3 regions of the Sulfobacillus sp. TH-112 genome follow, and region 3 is predicted to be linked to each of the others. Evidence: riboswitches for the same ligand, from Rfam matches in the RefSeq annotation. Region 3 holds a riboswitch; each other region holds the start of a gene.
What was found. Region 3 has a riboswitch for cyclic di-AMP ahead of ACOJWD_RS06220 (peptidoglycan-binding protein). Riboswitches for the same ligand answer to the same signal wherever they lie in the genome.

Region 1: another riboswitch for cyclic di-AMP. It lies ahead of ACOJWD_RS09575 (LysM peptidoglycan-binding domain-containing protein); the one in region 3 lies ahead of ACOJWD_RS06220 (peptidoglycan-binding protein).
Region 2: another riboswitch for cyclic di-AMP. It lies ahead of ACOJWD_RS15160 (C40 family peptidase); the one in region 3 lies ahead of ACOJWD_RS06220 (peptidoglycan-binding protein).

What each region holds. Positions count from the first base shown of each region.
Region 1 is NZ_JBYCKN010000134.1:19,794-27,273, forward strand. It holds gene ACOJWD_RS09570 (transglycosylase domain-containing protein) at 1-2,000, opposite strand, end outside; gene ACOJWD_RS09575 (LysM peptidoglycan-binding domain-containing protein) at 2,112-3,080, opposite strand; cyclic di-AMP (ydaO/yuaA leader) riboswitch at 3,092-3,227, opposite strand; gene topA (type I DNA topoisomerase) at 3,461-5,554, shown strand; gene trmFO (methylenetetrahydrofolate--tRNA-(uracil(54)-C(5))-methyltransferase (FADH(2)-oxidizing) TrmFO) at 5,535-6,869, shown strand; gene ACOJWD_RS09590 (tyrosine recombinase) at 6,886-7,480, shown strand, end outside.
Region 2 is NZ_JBYCKN010000204.1:1,358-8,837, reverse strand. It holds gene ACOJWD_RS15180 (3-hydroxyacyl-CoA dehydrogenase family protein) at 1-180, shown strand, start outside; gene ACOJWD_RS15175 (3-hydroxyacyl-CoA dehydrogenase family protein) at 203-526, shown strand; gene ACOJWD_RS15170 (enoyl-CoA hydratase/isomerase family protein) at 553-1,308, shown strand; gene ACOJWD_RS15165 (hypothetical protein) at 1,296-1,679, opposite strand; gene ACOJWD_RS15160 (C40 family peptidase) at 1,860-2,729, opposite strand; cyclic di-AMP (ydaO/yuaA leader) riboswitch at 2,742-2,900, opposite strand; gene rpoE (DNA-directed RNA polymerase subunit delta) at 3,079-3,372, shown strand; gene pyrG (CTP synthase) at 3,462-5,102, shown strand; gene ACOJWD_RS15145 (PspA/IM30 family protein) at 5,229-5,945, shown strand; gene pspAA (PspA-associated protein PspAA) at 5,942-6,205, shown strand; gene pspAB (PspA-associated protein PspAB) at 6,219-6,773, opposite strand; gene htpX (zinc metalloprotease HtpX) at 6,795-7,480, opposite strand, start outside.
Region 3 is NZ_JBYCKN010000096.1:481-7,960, forward strand. It holds gene ACOJWD_RS06205 (O-acetylhomoserine aminocarboxypropyltransferase/cysteine synthase family protein) at 1-1,176, shown strand, start outside; gene ACOJWD_RS06210 (hypothetical protein) at 1,222-1,857, opposite strand; gene ACOJWD_RS06215 (GntR family transcriptional regulator) at 2,270-2,542, opposite strand; gene ACOJWD_RS06220 (peptidoglycan-binding protein) at 2,656-3,837, opposite strand; cyclic di-AMP (ydaO/yuaA leader) riboswitch at 3,847-3,982, opposite strand; gene ACOJWD_RS06225 (EamA family transporter) at 4,163-5,083, shown strand; gene ACOJWD_RS06230 (NAD(P)/FAD-dependent oxidoreductase) at 5,205-6,206, shown strand; gene ACOJWD_RS06235 (ATP-binding cassette domain-containing protein) at 6,203-7,480, opposite strand, start outside.

The sequences.
Region 1 (7,480 bases), on a different contig from region 3:
GTGGCACTGATATGTTGTTGATAGATGACGCCCGGAGGGACTTCAAAGCGTCTTTTCGGGATAGGAAGAGTCCGATTGACTGAGACCATGATGCCTTTCCAGATGGGGCCTGCGGAAACCGCGCCATAAGCCGGTCCAGCACCCGAATTGGTATAAGGTTGAGGCACTTCTCCAATCCGATCTCCTTCCCACACACCGACTAGCATTTGGGGCTCGAATCCTAAAAACCAGGCATCCTCCTCATTATTGTTGGTGCCGCTTTTCGCGGCGGCCGGGCGATGGATACCGAGAGCGGCGCCGGTAGGGAAGGCATCGGGTCCGATGCCTCTGAGGGGCTGGGATTGTAAGACTCCTTTCATCATTTGAGTCAGAATGAAGGCCTGGTCGGCCGAAAGAGCACGATGGGAGCTCCTCGGAGATTGATAGAGCACGTGGTGATCTCGGGTAACGCGTGTCACCACAATCGGGGACAGGCGAATCCCGCCGTTATCAATCGCCCCATAGGCTTGGGTTAAGGTCATTAAATTGGTATCGACGCCTAAGGCGAGTCCCAGTGGTGGCGTACGATATCCGGCATTTTTGCCAAGGTGCATGCCAAATTGTTGATTGGCATAATGAATAGCATAGTGTGGGCCAATTTGCGCAAACAACTGCACCGCCACATTGTTATTGGAGAGGGCTAGGGCATCGGCGAGCGACATATAGCCGCGATAGAGCAAGTTATCGTTTTGTGGCCAGAAGGCCTGATGATGAACATGACGATAGCGCGGGACGTCTTGAATGACGCTATTCTCGGTGTAGCCGCGAGCAAGCGCTGGCGCATAATCGAGAATGGGCTTGATGGCGGACCCTGTGGATCGGAGGGCGTCGATGGCCAAATCAGGCGAGAGAAACCCCAGGTACTGCCGTCCGCCGATGATGGCCCAAATGTGCCCATTATGGGGATTTTCGACCACTACTGCGGCTTGATGATAGGCATAGGGGTGGTGTGCACGACCAAAGTTGCGGTTCATCCAATATTGGACTTGGGCCTGGGCGAGTTGGTATACGCGCGGACGTAGTGCGGTGTGAATGTGTAGACCGCCATGAAAAATATCCTGCAAGGAAAATCCCTTCTCAAGAAGGACGCGGATGACTTGGTCGAGGTACCAGGGATCCGGGTATGGTGCCTGGCTGGTCGGATGGTGCCCCGGCGTGAGAGAAATCGGTTGACGTCGCAATTGAGCGGCTCTTTGGGCAGTGAGGTCGTGATAGCGCTCCATGGCATCAATCACTTGGTCTCGACGAACCTGGGCGGCCTGTGGGTGTATATACGGGTCATATTGTGACGGACTCTGAGGTAGTCCCGCGAGCAGGGTGGCCTCGTTGAGAGTGAGGTGGCTAGGGGTGGTATTGAAGTACACTTTGGCAGCCGCGCGAATGCCTTTGGCCCCCTGACCAAAATAGACGGTGTTGAGGTACAAGTCCAGGATCTGGGCTTTTGAATAGTGATGATAGAGCTTAATCCCTAAGAGAAATTCATCAATTTTTCGGTTCAGGGATTTTTGGTCGCTGAGATAGAGGTTCTTGGCTAACTGTTCTGTGATGGTACTGGCGCCCTGCACCGGACGTCCCCCTGCCTTGAGGTCGACATAGGCGGATCGCGCAATCGATTTAAGGTCATACCCCTGATTCTGGTAAAAGCGATGGTCCTCAATGGCGATGACAGCCGTCGCCACGCTGGGGGCTATCTCAGAGAGAGCTACCGGGGCGGATGAGGCGCCCAAGGTGGCGACCACTGTCCCGTCACGGTCGTAGACCATCGATGGAGAGGACGACGCATACGAATCCCAGAGTCTGGCCACCGAAGGGAGGTGTTGATTCATTTGGTCAATCTTGTGAATCAGCAGGCCGACACCCAGAATACTGGTGAAAGCGGTTAGAGACAACACCGCCCCCGTGACTCTGCGAATCGATAGTATCTGGGGTCGATGACGATGGTGACGGCGGCGATTTTGCATCGGATTCTCCTTTAATCGGGCAGTAGCGCTTCTCCCGCTAAGGTGTCCGTGTCACATAAAAAATATGTCGAAAAAAGGCGGAGCCCGAAGGCCCCGCCGCTGATCTAGAGTTTAGTTTACCGTTCCCGCTCCATAGTAATGGGATACATAGAACGGGTCGTTAAGATTCTGTATCTGGACTCCTTGACCCGGTTCCGGGGCATCAATAAATGCCGCCGAATATCCCATGGCGGGATCCGAGCCAATATAAATTCCTACGTGAGACGCTCCGGGAGCATAGGTTTGAAAGAATACCAGGTCGCCGGGTTCGAGATTGGCTTTTGACACATGGGTCACTTCATCATACTGCTCCCAAGTGGTACGCCCAATACTGATACCGTTTTGAGCCAGTACATACTGTACCAGACCCGAACAGTCAAAGCCGGTTGCAGGATTCTCGTCACCAAATACGTAAGGCACCCCGAGGTATTTCAGCGCGGTGGATACGATGGCTGCACCGACGGAGCTTGGAGCATCTTGCATAGGTAGTGAGACGCTATTGGATCCACTTGCGATGGCCGAAGAACTGCCGGGCAGGATCAAGACTTCGCCGACCGCAATATTGTTGGGATTCGACAGATGATTCAGTTGGGCGAGGATGGGCCATGTAGTATGAAACATGGCGGCAATCCCGGCCAAGGTATTGCCCGCTTCAACCGTATATCGGCGCACTGCGGACGACGCCTTGGCTGTAGCCGGTTCATTGGCTGCAAGCGTGGTTTGTCCACCAGGCACAGAGAGGACTTCGCCGATGCGAAGCACGTTGGGATTCGCTAAGTGGTTCATCGAAGCTAGCGTTTCCCAGGTGGTGTGAAATTGGCTGGCGATTCCTGCTAAGGTGTTTCCTGATTGCACCCGATAGGTGGCGCTGTGTGCGGCCTCAAAAGACAGTGAGGAGCTCGCGTGCGCGCTATCGATCAATTGATGATGAGGTGCCGTCGGAGATCCTTGAGCGACCGTCTGGACCGTGGTAAGCGGGGACAAACACAAGGCTGCAGCCACTAAAGCACCGCTGGCTACGCCAATCGAGCGTATATTCAAATAGGGGCTCCCCTTCCTTCGCGATTTGCCTCCGAGGTTAGTTCATGGTTCGGGCAGAAGGAGCCCTACGTGTAGACACGATTCACCAAGGGACAGGTCCCTTTATCCCCCGTACATGGAATTTCCATGATTCGGCATAAGGAGTCGTATCGATTATAGGGGGATCTTGTCGACATGTCATGAGCGATGGGATTGAGTGAGCGGTCATCACCACCTTCGCACGTCGCTTTTTGCCATAATATGTCCGTCACACTAAATATTTGGGATGCATGGAAAAAAGCGTCAGGGAAATAATGGGCGATTTTATGGGGAGGGCCTTTTCTGGATATCCGTGGCATAATGCGATAGTATAGGTACGCTTACGAACGGGAGGTGGCAGGTTGGCAAAGCCAAAGCCCTTGATTATTGTAGAATCTCCGGCCAAGGCCAAAACCATCAGCCGATTTCTAGGAAGTCGGTATCAGGTGAAGGCATCGATGGGGCACGTACGTGACTTGCCAAAGAGTCAGTTTGGTGTTGATGTCGAAAAAGATTTTCAGCCGCGCTATATTACCATCCGCGGCAAAGGTCCATTAGTGAAAGAATTGAAGGACGCGGCCAAAAAGACCGATCGCGTGTATTTAGCAACCGACCCGGACCGCGAGGGCGAGGCCATTGCTTGGCATCTGGGGGAAACACTAGGGATTAAGCCGGAGGATGCTCGTAGAATTGAATTCCACGAGATTACGAAAGATGCGGTGACTGAAGCGATTCGCTCGGCCCGACCGGTGGATATGAACTTGGTGGATGCCCAGCAGGCGAGGCGGGTACTCGACCGCGTGGTGGGGTACCAACTATCTCCGTTGCTGTGGCGCAAGGTACGTCCCGGACTGTCCGCGGGTCGAGTGCAGTCAGCCGCACTGAAGATTTTGGTCGATCGGGAACTGGACATTGAAGCTTTTCGTCCGGAAGAATATTTTACAGTGGAATTAACCGCCAATAGCCAACCGGCGATTGCTGCTCAGTATGTTGGCCCATTAGGCGAAAAGGGTCGTCTCACCGTGCTTGATCAAGGGGCGGTCCTGGAGCAAGTGCAAGTGGGAATGGACGTCGAAGTTCGGTCGGTGAAGACCCGGGAGCGTCGTCGCTTTCCGTCCCTCCCATTTACGACATCCACATTGCAGCAGGAGGCCTCACGGCGTCTCGGGTTTTCGGTAAAGCGTACCATGAGTCTCGCGCAACAATTGTATGAAGGACTTGAGGTGAAAGGGGAAGGGACAGTAGGACTTGTGACCTACATTCGCACGGACTCCACCCGTGTTTCGGACGTGGCCGTGGGAGATGCCAAGGCGTATGTGGAAAGTACCTACGGAACGCCGTTCTTTAAAGGAAGTGACGTCCCGAAACGTCCCCAAAAGGAAAGACCGGGGGTGCAGGATGCCCACGAGGCCATTCGACCCACGGTCGTGATGCGTCATCCTGACCAATTGAAAGGCTCTTTGGCACGGGACCAGCTACGCTTATACCGACTGATCTGGGAGCGTTTTGTGGCCAGCCAAATGGCGCCATTGGTGTATGATGCGACCACGGTGGAACTCATTCAGGGAGCACATGCCTTTCGGGCTCACGGATCGGTTGTGAAGTTCCCTGGGTTTTCGGTGCTTTATCAAGACACCCGTGAAGAGGGTGAAGAGAATGCCGAGAACGATGGGGCACTGCCGCTCTTAACTGAAGGGTCACGGCTTTCGATCGAGACCATCGAGTCCACCCAACACTTTACTGAACCGCCACCGCGATATACTGAGGCGAGTCTGGTGAAGACGCTCGAGGAACTTGGTATTGGTCGTCCCTCGACCTATGCTCCGATTATCGATACGTTGTTGCAGCGCGACTACGTCCGGCGGGAACAAAAGCGGCTGACACCCACAGAGCTTGGCCGGGTGGTGGTGGATCTCCTGAAAAACTACTTTCCTGAGATTGTGAACATTTCGTTCACCGCAGCTATCGAAGATCAGTTGGATCGCGTGGAGGATGCGGACCTAGTTTGGCAACAAGTATTGCGCGAGTTCTATCAGTCATTTGCCGAAGAGTTAGCTCGTGCGGATGAGGAAATCGAAAAGGTGGATATGCCCAACGATGTCACGGATGAAGTGTGCTCTGTGTGTGGGCGACCTATGGTCGTGAAATATGGTCGATTTGGTAAGTTTTTGGCATGTTCCGGATACCCCGAATGTACCAATACCGAGGCGATTGTGGAGAAGACCGGTGCTTTCTGTCCAAAATGCGGAGCAGACTTGGTGGCTCGACGCAGTAAGCGAGGACGGACCTTTTATGGTTGCCGCGCCTACCCTGAATGTGATTTTGTCACCTGGTGGCGGCCGACGGAGAACAAATGTCCGCGCTGTGGAACCTCTATGGCAACCAAGAAGAAAGGACGTCAGGAAACCTTGGTGTGTTTGAAGGAGGGATGTGGCTTTGAAGAAGAAGCTCAATAACCGTGTGACCATCGTGGGCGGTGGTCTCGCAGGCTCCGAGGCGGCCTATCAGGTGGCCTCGCGGGGTATTGCGGTCGATCTCTATGAGATGCGGCCCGTGACCATGACGCCTGCGCATCATACCGAGCGTTTGGCTGAACTGGTCTGTTCAAACTCCTTCGGCGGAGATGTCGGTCTGTCCCCGGCTGCCTTACTCAAAGACGAAATGCGGCTCTTTGATTCACTGATTCTGAAGGCCGGACGCGAAGCGCAAGTGGATGCTGGTTCGGCGCTCGCGGTGGATCGTGATGTCTTTAGCGAAGGAGTCACGCGCGCTATTGAGGCGCATCCTTTGGTGACCATTCACCGGGAAGTGGTCCAACAGGTGCCGGATGGGCCGACCATTATTGCGACCGGTCCCTTGACTCATGAGTCGTTAAGTCAGAGTCTCATTGACACTCTGGGCGATAGTCCGCTCTCGTTCTTCGATGCCGCAGCACCGATTGTCTTTGGCGAGTCGATTGATATGGACCATGCCTTCTATGGATCTCGTGAGGGAAGCGATGACTATATTAACTGTCCCTTAACCAAAGCCGAGTACGAAATATTTTACGAGAACTTGGTGCAAGCGGAGCAGCATGAACGCCATGATTTTGAGGATGTGGCGTTTTTTGAAGGCTGCTTACCGATCGAGGAGTTAGCGCGACGTGGCAAGAGGACCCCGCTTTTTGGACCGATGAAGCCCATGGGATTAAAAAACCCCTTTGAAGACGGACGCCGTCCTTATGCCGTGGTGCAATTACGCCGAGACAACGCGGCTGGGTCGCTTTGGTCATTGGTGGGATTTCAGACCAATTTGCGGTGGGGAGAGCAAAAGCGGGTCTTGCAGTTGGTGCCAGCACTGCACCAGGCGGAATATGCTCGCTATGGAGTGATGCACCGCAATACCTATTTGAAAAGCCCTAAGATACTGGATGCATCTTTAGCAGTCCGGCGTCGGGAGGACTTGTGGCTTGCGGGGCAGATGATTGGGGTCGAGGGCTATGTCGAGTCCGCGGCTTCGGGGATTCTGGCCGCGATGAATGCGGTTCGCTATCTTCAGGATCAAGAACCGCTCATTCTCCCTCGAGAGAGCATGATGGGCGCACTTTTTCATTACGTGAGTCATGCCGATCCAGAGAGTTTCCAACCGATGAATGCGACCTTTGGGCTGTTTGACCTGCCTGACGATATTCGCGCCTTAAAGGAGAAGCGTCAGCGTCGTGAGTGGTTGCGACAACGGGCCTTGGCGGCAATGAACGATCTCGCCGCATTGCAGGTTCGCGATCATGCCTAAGGCGACATTCCCGGACGTGACTGAGTATCTACGCTATTTGGATGCGGTCGATAACTGTTCTCCACACACGCTGAGGGCCTATGAGACGGACTTAGTGGCCTTTATGGAAGAGCTCCGCATGCCGATCGATCGTATCGATGCTAAGCAGATTCGTCACTATCTCTTGCAAGAAGGGGCGCGCGGCTTGTCGGCGCGCAGTGTGGCACGGAAGCTGGCGGTCATTCGCAGCTTCTTTCGCTATTTGGAGCGAGAGAATCGCGTGGCCATGAACCCGGCCAAGCGGGTGTTGGCGCCGCGCTTTCGGCGCGGCTTGCCGCGTGTCTTGACGATTGACGAAATGGCCACTTTTATCGAGGCCGCGATGCGCGATGCAGGGCCCTTGGGGATTCGCAACTGGGCACTCATCGAACTCATGTATAGCGGGGGATTGCGCAGCCAAGAGGTGGTCGATTTAGATGTCGAGGCCATCGCCTTTGGCGACGCGACGGTGCGTGCGCTGGGCAAGGGGCGCAAAGAGCGTATCGTGCCGATTGGCCGCTACGCGGTGCAGGCGCTCACTCAGTATCTTGAGGTGGCGCGCCCCAAACTGTTACATAGAAAGACTAAAGCTC
Region 2 (7,480 bases), on a different contig from region 3:
GCTCCGATGGGCCCATTTGTGTTAGCCGACGCGTTAGGACTGGATGTGGCGCTTGAGGTGGCCCAGACCTTGACTCAGGCCTATGGCGACAGGTTTAATCCGGGGCCGCAACTGCAGGCGTTGGTTAATGACGGCCATTTGGGACTAAAGAGCGGTCAAGGCTTTTATTCGTACCGTTAATTAGCATGGGGGTGTTTTTAACATGGATGAATCACTAGAACAGCAGTTATTGCAGCGGTTTAGTTTGGCTACGTTTTTAGAGAGTGTGCGACTTTATGAGGAGAAAATGGCCAGTATTGAAGATATTGATGTGGCGATGCGTGCAGGAGCGGGTCTCGCGACCGGACCGTTTCAGTGGGCCGACACGCGAGGACTGGATACCGTGCTTGCCGAATTGACGGAGCTTGAAAATTCCGTCGGTGAGCGGTTTCGTCCCCCCGAATCGCTGAAAACTCTTGTAGCACAGGGCGACTTGGGAGTGAAGACCGGTCGCGGATATCTGCAGTACTCGGCGTCTGAGGAGTAGCCATCGCAATCGAGGAGGGACTTAAGGTGAGTGCGGTCAATGAGAAGAGAATGGATCGCGTCTTAGTGTGGACAATACAAAATCCACCGGTCAACGCGATTAGTCTTGAAGTCCTGCGTGAGCTTCAGGACTTATGGACCGAGGCGGCAGGCAACATGGACATTCGAGCGGTGGTGATTACGGGTTCCGGTCCGGCATTTGCCGCAGGCGCAGACCTAAATAGTGTGATGAAACTTGGCGGCAGTGTAGCGGATTTTATCAGTTTAGGGGCCGAGCTTTACCAGAAGTTTGAAACCGGGCGTCTTCCGATGGTTTCTGCCATTAACGGCATCGCCTATGGAGGAGGCAATGAAATGGCGATGGCCACAGACATTCGCATCGCGTCCAGAAGTGCACGTTTTGGGCAGCCCGAGGTGAACTTAGGGATTATTCCCGGCTGGGGAGGAACCTGGCGTCTTCCGCGACTGATTGGACAGTCTCAAGCCAAGAGGATGGTTCTCACCGGCGATTCTGTGGATGCCGAGGAAGCGCTCGCGCTAGGATTGGTACATCAAGTGGTAGAGCCACGCATATTGCTGGATGTCGCCCTGAATGTGGCTGATCGTTTAGCGAGCTTACCGCCGCTAGCATTGGCAGAAATAAAAGGCCTCATGGCCGATAATCGAGATGGCGGTCAAGCACGAGAAACCCAGGCGATGCATCGCATCATGATGACGAGCGATGCCCTCGAAGGTCTTCAAGCATTTCTTGGCAAGCGACGTCCTCAATTTCACGGGCGATAAGAATCCTGAGGATTACGAAGTAAACTGAGCCCAAATTGCGTCATGCCGGCAGCGAGGATCACAATACTGGCCCAATCCGGAATAATATGTTGATGCCAAAACGTTAATGCCAGAAGCATGGCACACGACGACCAAGCGGTGCCAAAAACATGTCCTTGACGACTGACGGCCAAAAGAATCAGCACCAAAAGAACGAGACCACTCCACCACCAAATCCCTTGCCCCAGACCGAGTAACGCTATCGTGAGCACCATGATTAATAATCGGCCGATGCCCAAGGGATTCGCGCGATGATGTGTTGTTGATAGACGAGTCTTTTGAGTCGAGACTGGTTCGGATTTTTGTATGGCTTGCGTCTTCGTGTGTACCATATGCTAAAACCTCCCGAGTAAGTGGTCGTTATCCTTCTCGATCACCGAGTAGCTGGGAAATAAAGAAGACACCCGGACCGTAGTCCGGGTGTCGGGGAGAGAAGGAGAGTCGGAGAGAGGGTCGATGAGCACCTTTTACACCAGGGGCGCCAGCGGTCTCTCATACATTCCATCCTCCTCTTAGTTACTGGGGAATATCTGTACTGCGCCATCATAGTTGTCGGCGAAATACGGTTCACTCAAGCTCTGAACCACGACCCCTTGACTGGGCGTCGCGGCAGAAATAAATTCTCCGTTGCCAAGGTAGATACCAACATGGTTAGCAAAGACGCCTTCGGTGGTGAAAAAGATAATATCCCCGGGCTGCAGTTGATCATAGCTGACATGGGTTCCATCGTTCCATTGGGCATAAGACGAATGAGGCAATGACACCCCAAACTGACCATATAACCACTGAACAAAGCCTGAGCAATCAAATCCTGTCGAGGGACTATCTCCGCCCCACACATAGGCATAACCCTGGTATTGGAGGGCAAGTCCTGCAAGTGCCGATCCCGAAATAGATACGTTGCCACGATTGACCTGGTCTTGGGCATTGGTGATCGAGGAACTGGATAAGGCCTGGTTTAACGCATTCCAGGTTAACGCGCCCACGAGACCATAAGACGGTAATCCTTGTGCCCGTTGAAAGGCTTGTACGGCGGCCAAGGTATCAGGGCCAAAGATGCCATCAATGCCATCGGGTGAATAACCTAAATCCGTCAGGTCGGTTTGTAATGTGACAACTTGGGGACCGGTGTCCCCTTCGTGCAAATAACCTGCTGGATAGGCGGCCGGAGCAGCTTCCCATGAGTCTGAAGCACTTGCGCTTGCATATCCAACATCTTCTAAGGCACTCATGGTCTTTACAGGCTGTGTCTTAAGACCCTGGGTGGCTTGGAAATTGTGGACCGTCTTGACTTGGGCTTGGACCGTTTGCGACAAAAGTGACATCGACAGCAAAGCTGTGCCAGCCAAAACGGGCAACATTTTTCGATTAAATTTGAACAACAGTGATACGTCCTTCCTTCTCGTTACTGCCTCCGAGGTTAGTAGCGGATAACCCGTGGTTCGGGGGAGAAGGAGCCCCCTACCGACCGCACAGGATCGGATTCACCACCTAAAGACGTTGCTTTAGGATCCCCCGTACCTTGACTATCAAGGATTCGGCATATTGAATATGGCATTAGTTTACGGCGCATAACATCAATCGATCAACAAATAAGGGAGAATTTTTGCGAAAATAGGGGAAAACTGAAGGTGGGACAATGGAATTTACAAATTGAGACCAATTCGCGTAAGACAAAGGAGCCAAGAGTGGTATAATACTTGGGAAACTTTCCGGAGGATGGGATGACCGATGAGAGCAACGGACGCCGCCTATGCAGTGCTTAAGGCGCAAGGACAGCCAATGGATGTGCAAGACTTGCTGGATGAGACGCTAATGCAGTTGGGCGTTGATCGGGAGCCCAAAGTAGCCTCTAGAATTTATACCGATATTAACTTGGACTCCCGCTTTCAATATCGCGGGGGGTCATCGTGGGGACTGAAGGAGTGGCAGCCTAAATCGCCTGGGCGAGCGACTGCATCAGGAAGGGATCGTGCGAGTTACGATGACGATGATGCAGAAGACATCGAGGAGGACGACGGTTAACTCCGTTCGGACTCCTTCTCCATTTAATGTCGTCTCTTCGGTGCGCAAATAGTAGAACCCGGGTATTGAGTTGAATAGGAGGAACCACGATGGCGAAGTATGTGTTTATTACGGGCGGGGTGGTGTCATCGCTCGGGAAAGGGATTACGGCCGCGTCGTTAGGAAGAATTTTGAAAACGCGGGGTATCCGGGTCACTGCTCTGAAATTAGATCCCTACATCAATGTGGACCCGGGTACCATGTCTCCTTTGCAACACGGCGAAGTCTTTGTCACGCAAGATGGTGCAGAAACCGACTTGGATTTGGGACACTATGAACGGTTCATGGATATTAACCTCTCGCAAGCCAACAACGTAACCACGGGGCGTATTTATTGGTCGACCATCAGTAAGGAGCGGCGAGGGGATTTTCTTGGCGGCACCGTGCAGGTGATTCCGCACATCACTAATGCCATTAAAGAGAGAATCCATCGAGTGGCAGAATCTAGTGGAGCAGACGTCGTCATTGTGGAGATTGGCGGCACTGTCGGGGATATTGAAAGTTTGCCCTTTTTGGAAGCTATCCGTCAGATGCGCTCCGATATCGGGCGAGAGTCAGTTATGTATGTTCATGTGACCTTGGTTCCTTTTTTAAGTGCGGCAGGAGAAGCCAAGACCAAGCCCACCCAACATTCAGTGAAAGAGCTGCGTTCCATCGGTATTCAACCGGATGTCATAGTATGTCGTACGCAGAAGCCATTGTCGCGCGAGATGCGCGATAAGATTGCGCTAATGTGTGACGTGGATAGGCGTGCGGTCGTGCAAAATGTCGATGCTGATTCCATTTACCAGCTGCCTCTGATGCTGGCCGATGAGGGGTTGGATGACATTGTGGTCAATCGTTTAGGCCTCACCGCCTGTGGGTCGAAACAGCTTGATGAATGGGCGGCACTGGTCGATCGGGCAGCTCACATCGAGGGTCGCGTGGAGATAGCGGTGGTCGGAAAATATGTGGCACTCCATGATGCCTATTTAAGTGTGGTCGAGGCTTTGACGCACGGCGGGATTGCCAACCAGGTGAAAGTGGACATCCGTTGGGTTGATTCGGAGGATATTGAAGCCAACGGAGTCCAGGCATGGCTAACCGGCGTGGACGGCATTTTGATTCCCGGCGGTTTTGGTTATCGCGGCGTGGAAGGAAAAATCCTGGCGATTGAGTATGCTCGCACCCATAGCATCCCATTCTTCGGTATCTGTATGGGAATGCAGGCCGCAGTGATAGAAATTGCCCGTCATCGGGCCGGCCTACGTGAGGCCAACTCCACGGAATTTATGGCGGATACACCGTATCCGGTGATTGATCTCATGCCAGAACAACAAACGGTAGAAGATTTAGGTGGCACGATGCGCTTAGGCAGTTATCCGTGCGCACTGACGCCGGGCACCAAGGTTCAATCTGTGTATCAGGAGCCGCTCATCTTTGAGAGACATCGGCATCGGTTTGAGGTGAATAATGCCTACCGCACTGCATTGCAAGAGGTGGGGGTGGTGTTATCGGGACTGTCTCCTGATAACCGCCTGGTAGAAATAATCGAGTTAGTGGATCATCCCTGGTTTATTGGGACTCAGTTTCATCCAGAGTTTCAGTCGCGCCCGAACCGACCGCATCCCTTGTTTACATCGTTTATTGCAGCAAGCAAGGAAGCCAAGGAAGCCTTCGAGGACGCGATCCTGTACTCCGATCGATCATAGCGGGGATAGCTTGGGACATTAAAGAGTGGTGTGATTCTGACAGCGTCGACGACGTCTTTTGGAATGGGGCTTTTGACAAGGATTTTTCTTCGGGAATATACTATGGATAGAGAGAGGAGGCTTTTCATGGGATTGATGGCGCGAGTTTCTACGATATTCAAATCCAAGGTGAACACGGTGTTGGATAAAGCCGAGGATCCGCGGGAGACTTTGGAATATTCATATCAGAAGCAAGTTGAGCAACTGCAGAACATTCGCAAGGGTATTGCGGAGGTTGTGACGTCGAAGAAGCGACTCGAATTACAGGCATCTCGCATTCAAGACTCGATGAATCAGCAGGATGCCAATGCGCGGGATGCAGTGAAAGCGGGACGGGATGATTTAGCGCAAGAAGCCTTGACGCGTAAGCAAAGCATGTCTAGTCAAATTGCAGGTCTGCAATCGCAAATTGACGACCTATCCAAGGAAGAAGCGCGGTTAGGTGATTTGCAGCAGAAGTTGCAGAGTAAAGTCGAATCGTTCCGGACCCAGAAAGAGGTCATTAAGGCACAGTATTCTGCCGCGCAAGCACAGGTGAAAATTGGGGAGGCCTTTACCGGTCTTGGAGAAGATATGGCCGATGTGAATATGGCTTTGCAACGTGCCCAAGACAAGACTGAGAACATGAAGGCGCGTGCTGCAGCGGTGGATTCTTTAGCGGATAACCCTGCATTCCAAAATGATGCTCTTCCCAGTAGCGGCGATTCTATTCGTGATGAACTGAATAAACTGAATGCCTCCTCTAGTGTCAGCGATGAATTGGCGAAGTTGAAAGCGGAACTTGGCCAGGGAGACCAATCATGATTGTACGTATATTGCACGAGGGACAATATCGCGTTGATGGCGATACCTTAGAGGAAATACAGCGGCTGGATGACGAACTGATGGATGCTCTCACAGCAAACCATGCCGACCGATTTCACCAGTTGTTACACCAGGTGGCAGAATTAGTCCGCAGTGGGGAATCCCTGGAAACTGAGCACTTAGTGGAGTCGGACCTAATTCTACCGGCTGATGATACGACACTGGATGAAGCGAAGCGTCTATTTTCCGACCCAGAATAGCGGGGCGTCGGATTTAAATGGGAGGATCCCAGAGCGGGTACCAACGTTCGGGATCCTTTTCCATGGGGAGGGCGGATCCAAGCGTAGAACGAATCCGAAACTCACGACTCTCGTTACGTTGGTGGCCTCCTTGGGGAACAAAAGGATAAAAGGCCGCGCGACGATAGCTGTAAATCAGGTACCAGTTACCAAAGCGAAACATCGCCGCCAAGAGACTGTCAGCATAGCCTCCTTGTTTAATAAGGTCCGCGGTCATATGCAGTCCGTTGATGGCGTCTTCCAGTTGGGCGCCATCAAAGATGATCCAATGAAAGTCCATTTTGTCTGTCAATTGACGGATCTTCACCTGAAAATCTTGACCGCTCATTTGCAAGAGGTCGTGGACATCTTTTTCGATCGCCTCATAGGCTGAGTTATCCACGGAACGCAACACAATGGCGGCCTCTCCACCGTAAGGGCTATCAAGCTTTACTTCAATGTCGAGCGCTGCGGTGGAGAGGGCAAACAGCTGGTCCGTTTTTCCAGGGGGGAGTTTGGTACGTCCAAATAGCGAATCAAATAGGCCCATTGGCTCGAATTCCTCCCGTGCTTATTTTTTCTCCATCCGTTCTTGGAGACGCTCCAATTGTTGCAACCGGTGTTCGATGGTCGGATGTGTCGCAAACATTTCCATGACGCTATCCTTGCGGACGGCAGGAAAGATGAAGAACGCGTTCATCGATTCGACTTGACGTAAGTCCCGAGTGGGCGTCATCCGCATGCCGGACTGAATTTTCTCCAAAGCGCTCGCAAGATGCGCCGGATGTCCTGTTAAGATGGCGGATCCGCGGTCCGCCGCGTACTCTCGGTATCGAGATAAAGTGCGAATAAGCACCCAACTCACTGCCCAGACTACGATCGACGCCAGCCAGACAATAATAATCGCTTGTCCGCCGCCACCTCCACGTCGTCCCCGTCGGTCGGCCTCCATGCCAAATCCAAAAAAGAAAAATTGCTGGACAATAAAGGATGCGACCATCGCAAAGAAGCTGGCTAGGCTAATGACGGTGGCATCACGGTTTTTGATGTGAGTTAACTCGTGTGCTAACACCGCCTCAAGCTCTTGAGAATTTAATCGGTCCACTAAGCCTTGCGTAACGGCAATAACCGCCGACTTTGGGTGTTTCCCGATGGCAAAGGCGTTGGGCATACGACTATTAATCCAAGCGAGTTTTGGCGTCGGTAGATCAGCCATTTGCGCGAGGCGGCTAATCATGTCGTGTAATTGTGGAGCCT
Region 3 (7,480 bases):
GGTTATCACTTTGACAACACCTCACACGCGGCAAAATTGTTTAATCTCGAAGAACCCGGTAATATCTACACGCGCATTATGAATCCCACCACTGATGTCCTAGAACAGCGCATAGCTCAATTGGAAGGCGGAATCGGCGCAGTAGCTTTCGCGAGCGGAATGGCAGCCATCACTGCCGCTATTCTCAACCTCGCCAAAGCCGGTGACGAAATCATAGCTTCCACTTCTCTCTATGGAGGAACTTGGACGCTATTTAGCTCCACCCTCAGTGACTACGGCATCACGGTGAGGTTTTTGGCAGATGATCATCTGCAAGAGGCAGATGCTTTCTTTACGGACAACACCAGAGCGGTCTTTGTCGAGTCAGTGGGGAATCCCCGCATCAACATTACCGACCTTGAAGCGTGGGCATCGTTGGCGCACCGTCACGAGGTGCCCTTGATTGTGGATAATACCTTTTCGACCCCTTATCTCGAAAGACCCATAGTCCATGGAGCTGACATTGTGGTGCATTCCTTAACCAAGTCGGTTAGCGGCCACGGTAACGCCATGGGAGGCATCGTGGTGGACGCGGGAAAATTTGACTTTAATAGCCCCCGCTTCCCACAATACACACATCCCGATCCGAGCTATCATGGATTAGTTTTTTCCACCCTCAATGAAGCCGCATACCTTACGCGACTTCGGGTGAAAGTGTTGCGAGACACCGGTGCTGCCATCTCACCGACGAACGCCTATTACATCTTACAAGGTCTTGAAACTCTTCCGGTGCGCATCACGCAGGAATCTCAAACCGCCAAAATTTTGGCCGAACGGCTCGTGGCCCATTCGCAAGTAACCTTCGTCCATTATCCCGGATTACCGCATGACGCCAACCATCAATTGGCGAACCGCTACCTTGCGAATGGCTGCTATGGAACGATAGTGAATTTTGGGGTTAATGGCGGAAAAGAAAGAGCGCTCCGAGTGATGGACCGGCTGCAGCTTTGGCTCATCGTGGCTAACGTCGGTGATGCACGCTCGATGGCCATTCATCCCGCCTCCACCACCCATCAACAATTGAGTGACGAAGAGCAAGTGTTGGCGGGCGCCTCTGCCGACCTCATCCGCTTGTCGGTGGGCCTAGAACACGTAGATGATTTATGGGACGATTTATTACAAGCACTCAACGACTAAATCATACCCCCGAGGATGGTATCCCTCGGGGGCATTTCTTGTTCCCTATCCGACTCGTCCTTGATGCTCGGTGACAATATCGATTCCGGCCCGTTGCAGAGCCAGTCTCGCGATATCCGCATGTTCTCTGTCTACCCTCAGCACCACATGAACCCAATTGAGCACTTTGGGATCAGACACGGTTATTGCGGTGATGTTGGCCCCGGCACGACCCACCACCTCTGCAACCCGAGCCAACTGCCCAGGAATATCCAAGAGAGCTAATGAAAAACGCACGGAATCACGGTCGTTTAATCCGGTAATCTCCCGTAGATATTGATTCACCTCGATCCACGAAATGACGCCGTATGGTTGATTACGGCGATCTTCGACAATCACCAAAGGTGCCCCGTCAACAAGTAGGTCAATCGCTACTTCCACAGGAGTACCATTAGCTAAAATTGGCACTTCACGCACAAAATTGCGCACCGGTGTCTCCATAATTTCACGCGATGCCGGACCTTCATTCATCCAATACTCTCCGAAGGTGCGGAATAATTCGCCACGAGAAATTCCTCCGAGGATTTTTCCTTCTTCAACTACCATCAGTCCGGGATGATCGGCCAGTTTCGGCAAGATCTCTGATAACAGCATGGATCCTTGAACGTCAGAGTGACGATTAGCAATCGACTCGGCAAACATCTGTGTCCCCCTTCGCAATGTTTGCCCACTCATTTCGCGACTCAGACAGCGTTCTCCTGCCAAAGGATTAGTTTATAGAGAATTTTCCATCGAGGCACTCAGAGCTGGCTGGCCAACAGGAATAGCCGTCGGTGTCCTATCCCGGATGGGATCAATACGAGAGACACCTCGATAAGGCCGTCGATTGTCATGTCCTTTTGTGGTCGCGCCCCGTAAACCGGGAGCCGTGTTTGTCCAGAGCGAGGACCGCAAAGTAAGAAGGAACGGGCCCATACAGACCAAACCTGCATAAAAGAGGGCCATGAGAGCCCTCTCGCAGGTCATCTAGTGATGTTAGTCACGCCGCTCCCGCCACTGCGCTTAAGCCATCGCGCTGACGGGACTTAAGAGCCATGGCAATTTTCCGCAGGGGCTATGCGCGCCGCCGCGTATGGCCAAATTCCAACGCTTGAAGAGATTGAATATTATTGGCGTGCACCACTGCCCGTCCCCCGGATTGCAGTTCTACCAGACCTATCCCCGCCAGGTGTTGAAACGCATTACGGACAACATGCGTCGGCACCCCGAGCGCTCTGGCCTCCTCTTCGACCACCAGAGTGGCCCCCACTTGAATACGATGGGTTAAGATGGCTTCGCGATACCTTTGCACCAATAAGTCCAAACGATTTGCTAATGGTGAATACATGCCGTGGCCTCCATCTCCGAACTCATACCTAAGCAACTCTATTCTACGATATGAAGAGCGGGATGGCCAAATAATTCGCGCCATCCCACTCGGTTGGACCAAGGCATTGCTCGCTAATTCCCCAAAGTATAGACGGTAACCTGCTGCACCCCAAAATCCGAAATCACGGTAGGATCGGCGTTAATAAAGAGGTCTACGCGATCCCCTTGGATAGCGCCCCCGGTATCGAGAGCTTCTCCCATAAAGCCCCCTGATGGCAAGTAATTATCATGATAGCCCGTCACATACAGTACACTGTGTAATGGAATAACCGACGGGTCAACGGCAATCATCCCGTCTTCCAACGGCTGTCCAAAGGCGTCCACCGGTCCATAGGGGTAGTTATCGGCCAAACTAGGACCATAGGAGGTGGCAACCATATGATAGGCATGCAATACCGGGCGACCGTCGATAGTCTTGATGGATGAGGTGAATTCCCCCGTCACGCCGTCGGACGGACTATTCAACGAAGGCTCGCTCACCGGATCATTGGGCTCGGGAAAGGCCTCGGGCAAGGTCGGGCCACTTTGTCCATTATTAATACTCGAACTGGTATTGCCCGAGGTGGACGTCGACCCTGTGGTGCTTGTCCCACTTGCCAGTGTTGGTGCGGTAGTCCCACTGATTGGTGGTACCAGCTTAAATCCCGATAACATCTGCTGCCAAGTGACCTCCGATGTCACCCCGGTTTCAGCCAATCCAGTGGCCTTTTGAAAGGCCTTGAGTGCCGTCTCGGTGGCCGCGTTGAAGTATCCCGTGTCTGATCCCTCAGGCAGATATCCTAAGTCTTCCAAGTTAGCCTGTAGGGTCATCACCCAGTGCCCGGTCGAACCAATCGTGAGCACTTGGCGCATTGCTGGGTGGGTATTGGCCAAAGTCTGGGCCGTTGTCGGAGAAGACTCTGGCGCGGCAGGCACAATATCAAACCCCGCAAGGATATCCTGCCAGATGACCGGGGTGGTAGCTACACTGTCGGGAAGAGCATGAGCTTGTTCAAACGCCACCAGCCCTCGCTCCGTCCGCGGACCAAAAATTCCATCCATAGGACCCGCAGAATACCCCAGAAGGTTCAAATCAGCTTGTAGGGTGCAGACCCAATGCCCCTGCGAACCGATTTGTAAGGACTGTTGCATGGCAGGATGGATCGCCTCGAGACTGGTGGTGCTGGGCGTCGCGGCAAACGTTGCTCCGCTCAATAATCCGGCACTCGCAATGCCGACCGTACTCAACACGGCAATTTTTGATGTTATACGCATGAAGTAACCCCTCTCTCAAAGTTGTGCCTCCGGGGTTAGCTGACGGGTTCGGGCAACGAGAGGTAGGCCCTACGTGATCACACGATTCACCCCACAGACCGGTTCCCCCGGTTGTCATTCTTAAACAATTTGGCGTAGTTATGGTAGAAAAGAGTGCGGACTTTGTCAGATGCCCAGGGAGCGGGTAGGCTGCCTTGGCGTGATATTAAATGGAGGATTATCGAAATGCAGGGTGTTTTCTCATAATCTAGGACCTGTCCCAAAATCCACCACCACACGGAAGTCCGGTCGAACGACAAACAGATATGATACAGTGAGGGCAGGCATGACATCATCAGGAAGGATCGGCGATCGGCTCGTGGCGCAAACACCCAAAGTGCACATCTTGTCGGTTCTCTGTGCGGGAGCCAGTTATGGCCTAGTGACTCCCCTTGTCAAACAAGCTGTGCGCTCCGGCGTGGCAACGTCCTCCCTGAGCATGCTACAGTATCCGGCCGCCTTACTGTTTCTGGTCGTCGCACGATATCTGATGAAGTCTCCACCCATGCGCCTACGCGCACACCTCGTCTGGCCCCTTTTGGCCGTAGGAGTCTCCAGTGCCGCTACTACCATTTGCTATTATCAATCGTTAAAGCATCTTCCCCCAGCTATGGCGGTCCTGCTTCTATTTCAATTCTCGTGGATGCTTCCCGTGATGGGATGGTTAGCGTCGAGACGACGTCCCAGTCTTATTGAGGTCGCAGCTATCGCACTCATCGTCATCGGCACCATCCTAGCGTTAAGTGAGCAGTTTCACGGCCCGTTGACCACCCTCGGGATGATCGAAGGGCTCGGTGCCGGAGTGAGTTATGCCTTCACCTTGTTCTGGCAAGCCCGCATTGCGTCGGATACCCCTGTGTTGAATAGCGCGTTCCTGACGATCGTGATTGCCGCCCTGACGGTCTTCCTCTTTTATCACAACCCTAGCCACCTCTTCACCCAGAACTGGTCCCAAACTGTCGGGTACGGGAGCGTCGCGGGCATTTTTAGTCTCGTTCTTCCCCTAGGTTTACTGTATTTGAGTGCGCCCAAGCTCGGTGACACGCTGACCGCAATTCTGGCATCAGTAGAACTTCCGACCGCACTTGTCATATCACTAATTTGGCTTAAGTCATCTATAACGTTGTTCGAATGGCTGGGTTGTATGCTGATTCTCGGCGGCATTACCTTAGCATCGGTTTGGGATCGCGCCGTTCCGAGAGGCTAAGCATGCGTTCATTGGCCTCTTCATTTGGCTCTCATAGAGGGCGTCAGACATTTCCAGTACGCCTCGCGCAAATTCGGTACTTTTGTTATCATAAATTGATTACGTGGCAGGAGGGACCAGATTGCAGATTGAGGATATGATTATCATTGGTGGCGGCCCAGTAGGTCTCTTTGGAGCCACCATGGCAAAACTTCATGGTTTGTCGGTCACCATGATCGAGAGTCTTACTGCTTTAGGGGGGCAACTGTATGCCCTTTATCCCGAGAAACCCATTTATGATGTGGCAGGCTTCTACGGAATCACGGGAAAAGACCTCGCCAATCGCCTCATCGAGCAGTCGATGCATTTCTCTCCCACCGTAAAACTCGGGCACTCCGTGATCCATATCGCTCCCGTGACCACCAGTGACTCACTCTATTACCAGGTCGAAACCGACCAAGAGGTCCTCTATGCCCGGGTCCTCCTGATTACCGTAGGCATTGGCGCGTTTGTTCCGCGACGGCTTACCGCTCCTGAAGCCGAGTCCCTTGAGGGGCATGGCGTACACTATTTTGTTCCGCCACTCGAATACTTTCACCACCGTCGCGTGATGGTGGTGGGCGGGGGAGATACAGCGCTTGACTGGACGCTCGCGGTTGCCCCCTATGCGGATCAGGTGATACTGGTTCACCGTCGCACGGAGTTCCGCGGACAAGAAGAGAGCATTCGACTTATTGCCGAAAAGTCCAATATCACAACGAGGACGCCCTATGAGGTAATTCATCTTGGCGGCCACGCTCAGTTAGAGTCGGTCACCCTAAAACATGTTACCACCGGAGAAGAGTCCCAAGAAGCGGTGGATGACGTCATTGGTGGACTAGGGTTCCTTCCCTCCTTAGGGCCAGTAAAGACTTGGGGAGTGACACTTCAAGGCAACACCATTCCTGTCGATCCCTCCTCTATGTTGACCAATCTGCCTGGGGTATACGCCGCCGGAGATGTGGCGGCTTACCTTGGAAAAGTCAAGCTGATAGCGACAGGATTCGGGGAAATCGGATTGGCAATCGCCCACATCCGCAACTATCTTGATCCCACCAAGAAGGGTCTCCCGCATAGCTCCAATCTCAAGAACCTCCCCTTTTAATGCCATAAAGCCAGCACGGTGACAAATAGCAAGAGAATCACAAATACAGCATCCCGCCATGAACTGGCGATGGGATGATAGTAGCTACGGGCCGTGGACACCTGCATCGGTTCTCCTTTAAATCCGCGGGCCTCCATGGCAATAGCCACCCTTTCAGAGAGCCGCACCGCATCACTAAGAAGAGGCAGGGCATAGGTGACAATTCGTGCCGGAGACCAATGCAGGTCGCGTCCACGAACCCGACGAGCTAGGCGCAGTTTGTCCCACTCTTCGATGAAACTGGGAAAGAACCGCAATCCCGCTAAGGTGCCATAGCTAAATTTGGGCGGTATGTGCCATATCCGAGACAATCCCTTCACGAGATCGACTAAATCTACTGTAGAGACAAATAAGAGACCAAAACTAACCGCCGACAACATTCGAAACCCTAAAATCAACCCCTTGATAAATCCGGGATAGGACAAGCGATACCACAGCAGGTGAAAGACCGGGGTCTGTGGGCCCACAGCAGCATATGCGGTCATCATCCAAGTGTAGAGCGCAAAAAAGAGCACAAACGGTAAAAGGCGCTTTATTACGGATAGTAAAGATATGCCGCTTAGCGTCACCAGTAGGACCAGGGGAATGGCGGCCAACGTCATCGCTTGAGGCAAGGTATGGGCAAAGGCAGTTAAGCCCACCGCCAAAAACACCCCGAGCAACTTCCACACCGGATTAATCCGCCCCATAGTGCTCTTTTTCACTCGACTTCCCATTGTCATAAATTGGGGCGAGGAGCTACCTGGTTCGTCCTGAGGTTCTCTCAGCCCAGAGTGCGCCACTAGGTGGCATTGGTCCAACACAGTATCGTTGGTCAAGAGTTCGCTCGGCTCCCCGTCAAACACCACTTCTCCCTGATCCATGGCAATGACCCGTGTCGCATACTCCGCCACCAGGTCTAAATCATGGGTAGAAATAATCACCAGAGCACCCGCTCGTTGCCGCTCCTGCAGACGTTCCATAATCACATCCCGAGTACTCGCGTCTTGGCCAAACGTTGGCTCGTCAAGACAATACAGGCTGTGCGGCTTTTGCAACATGCAAGCGACAGACAAGCGCCGCTTCTGCCCCTGCGAGAGGGAATAGGGGCTGAGACGAGCATGGTCCAAGAGTCCAAACTGCTCCAATTGCTGTCGGGTATCCTCCGGCATGACGCCCTCAACGTACCGATTGCTCATTTCATCGACCACGCGTTCGAAGATGAATTGATGTTCCGGATTTTGAAATCCAAAGGC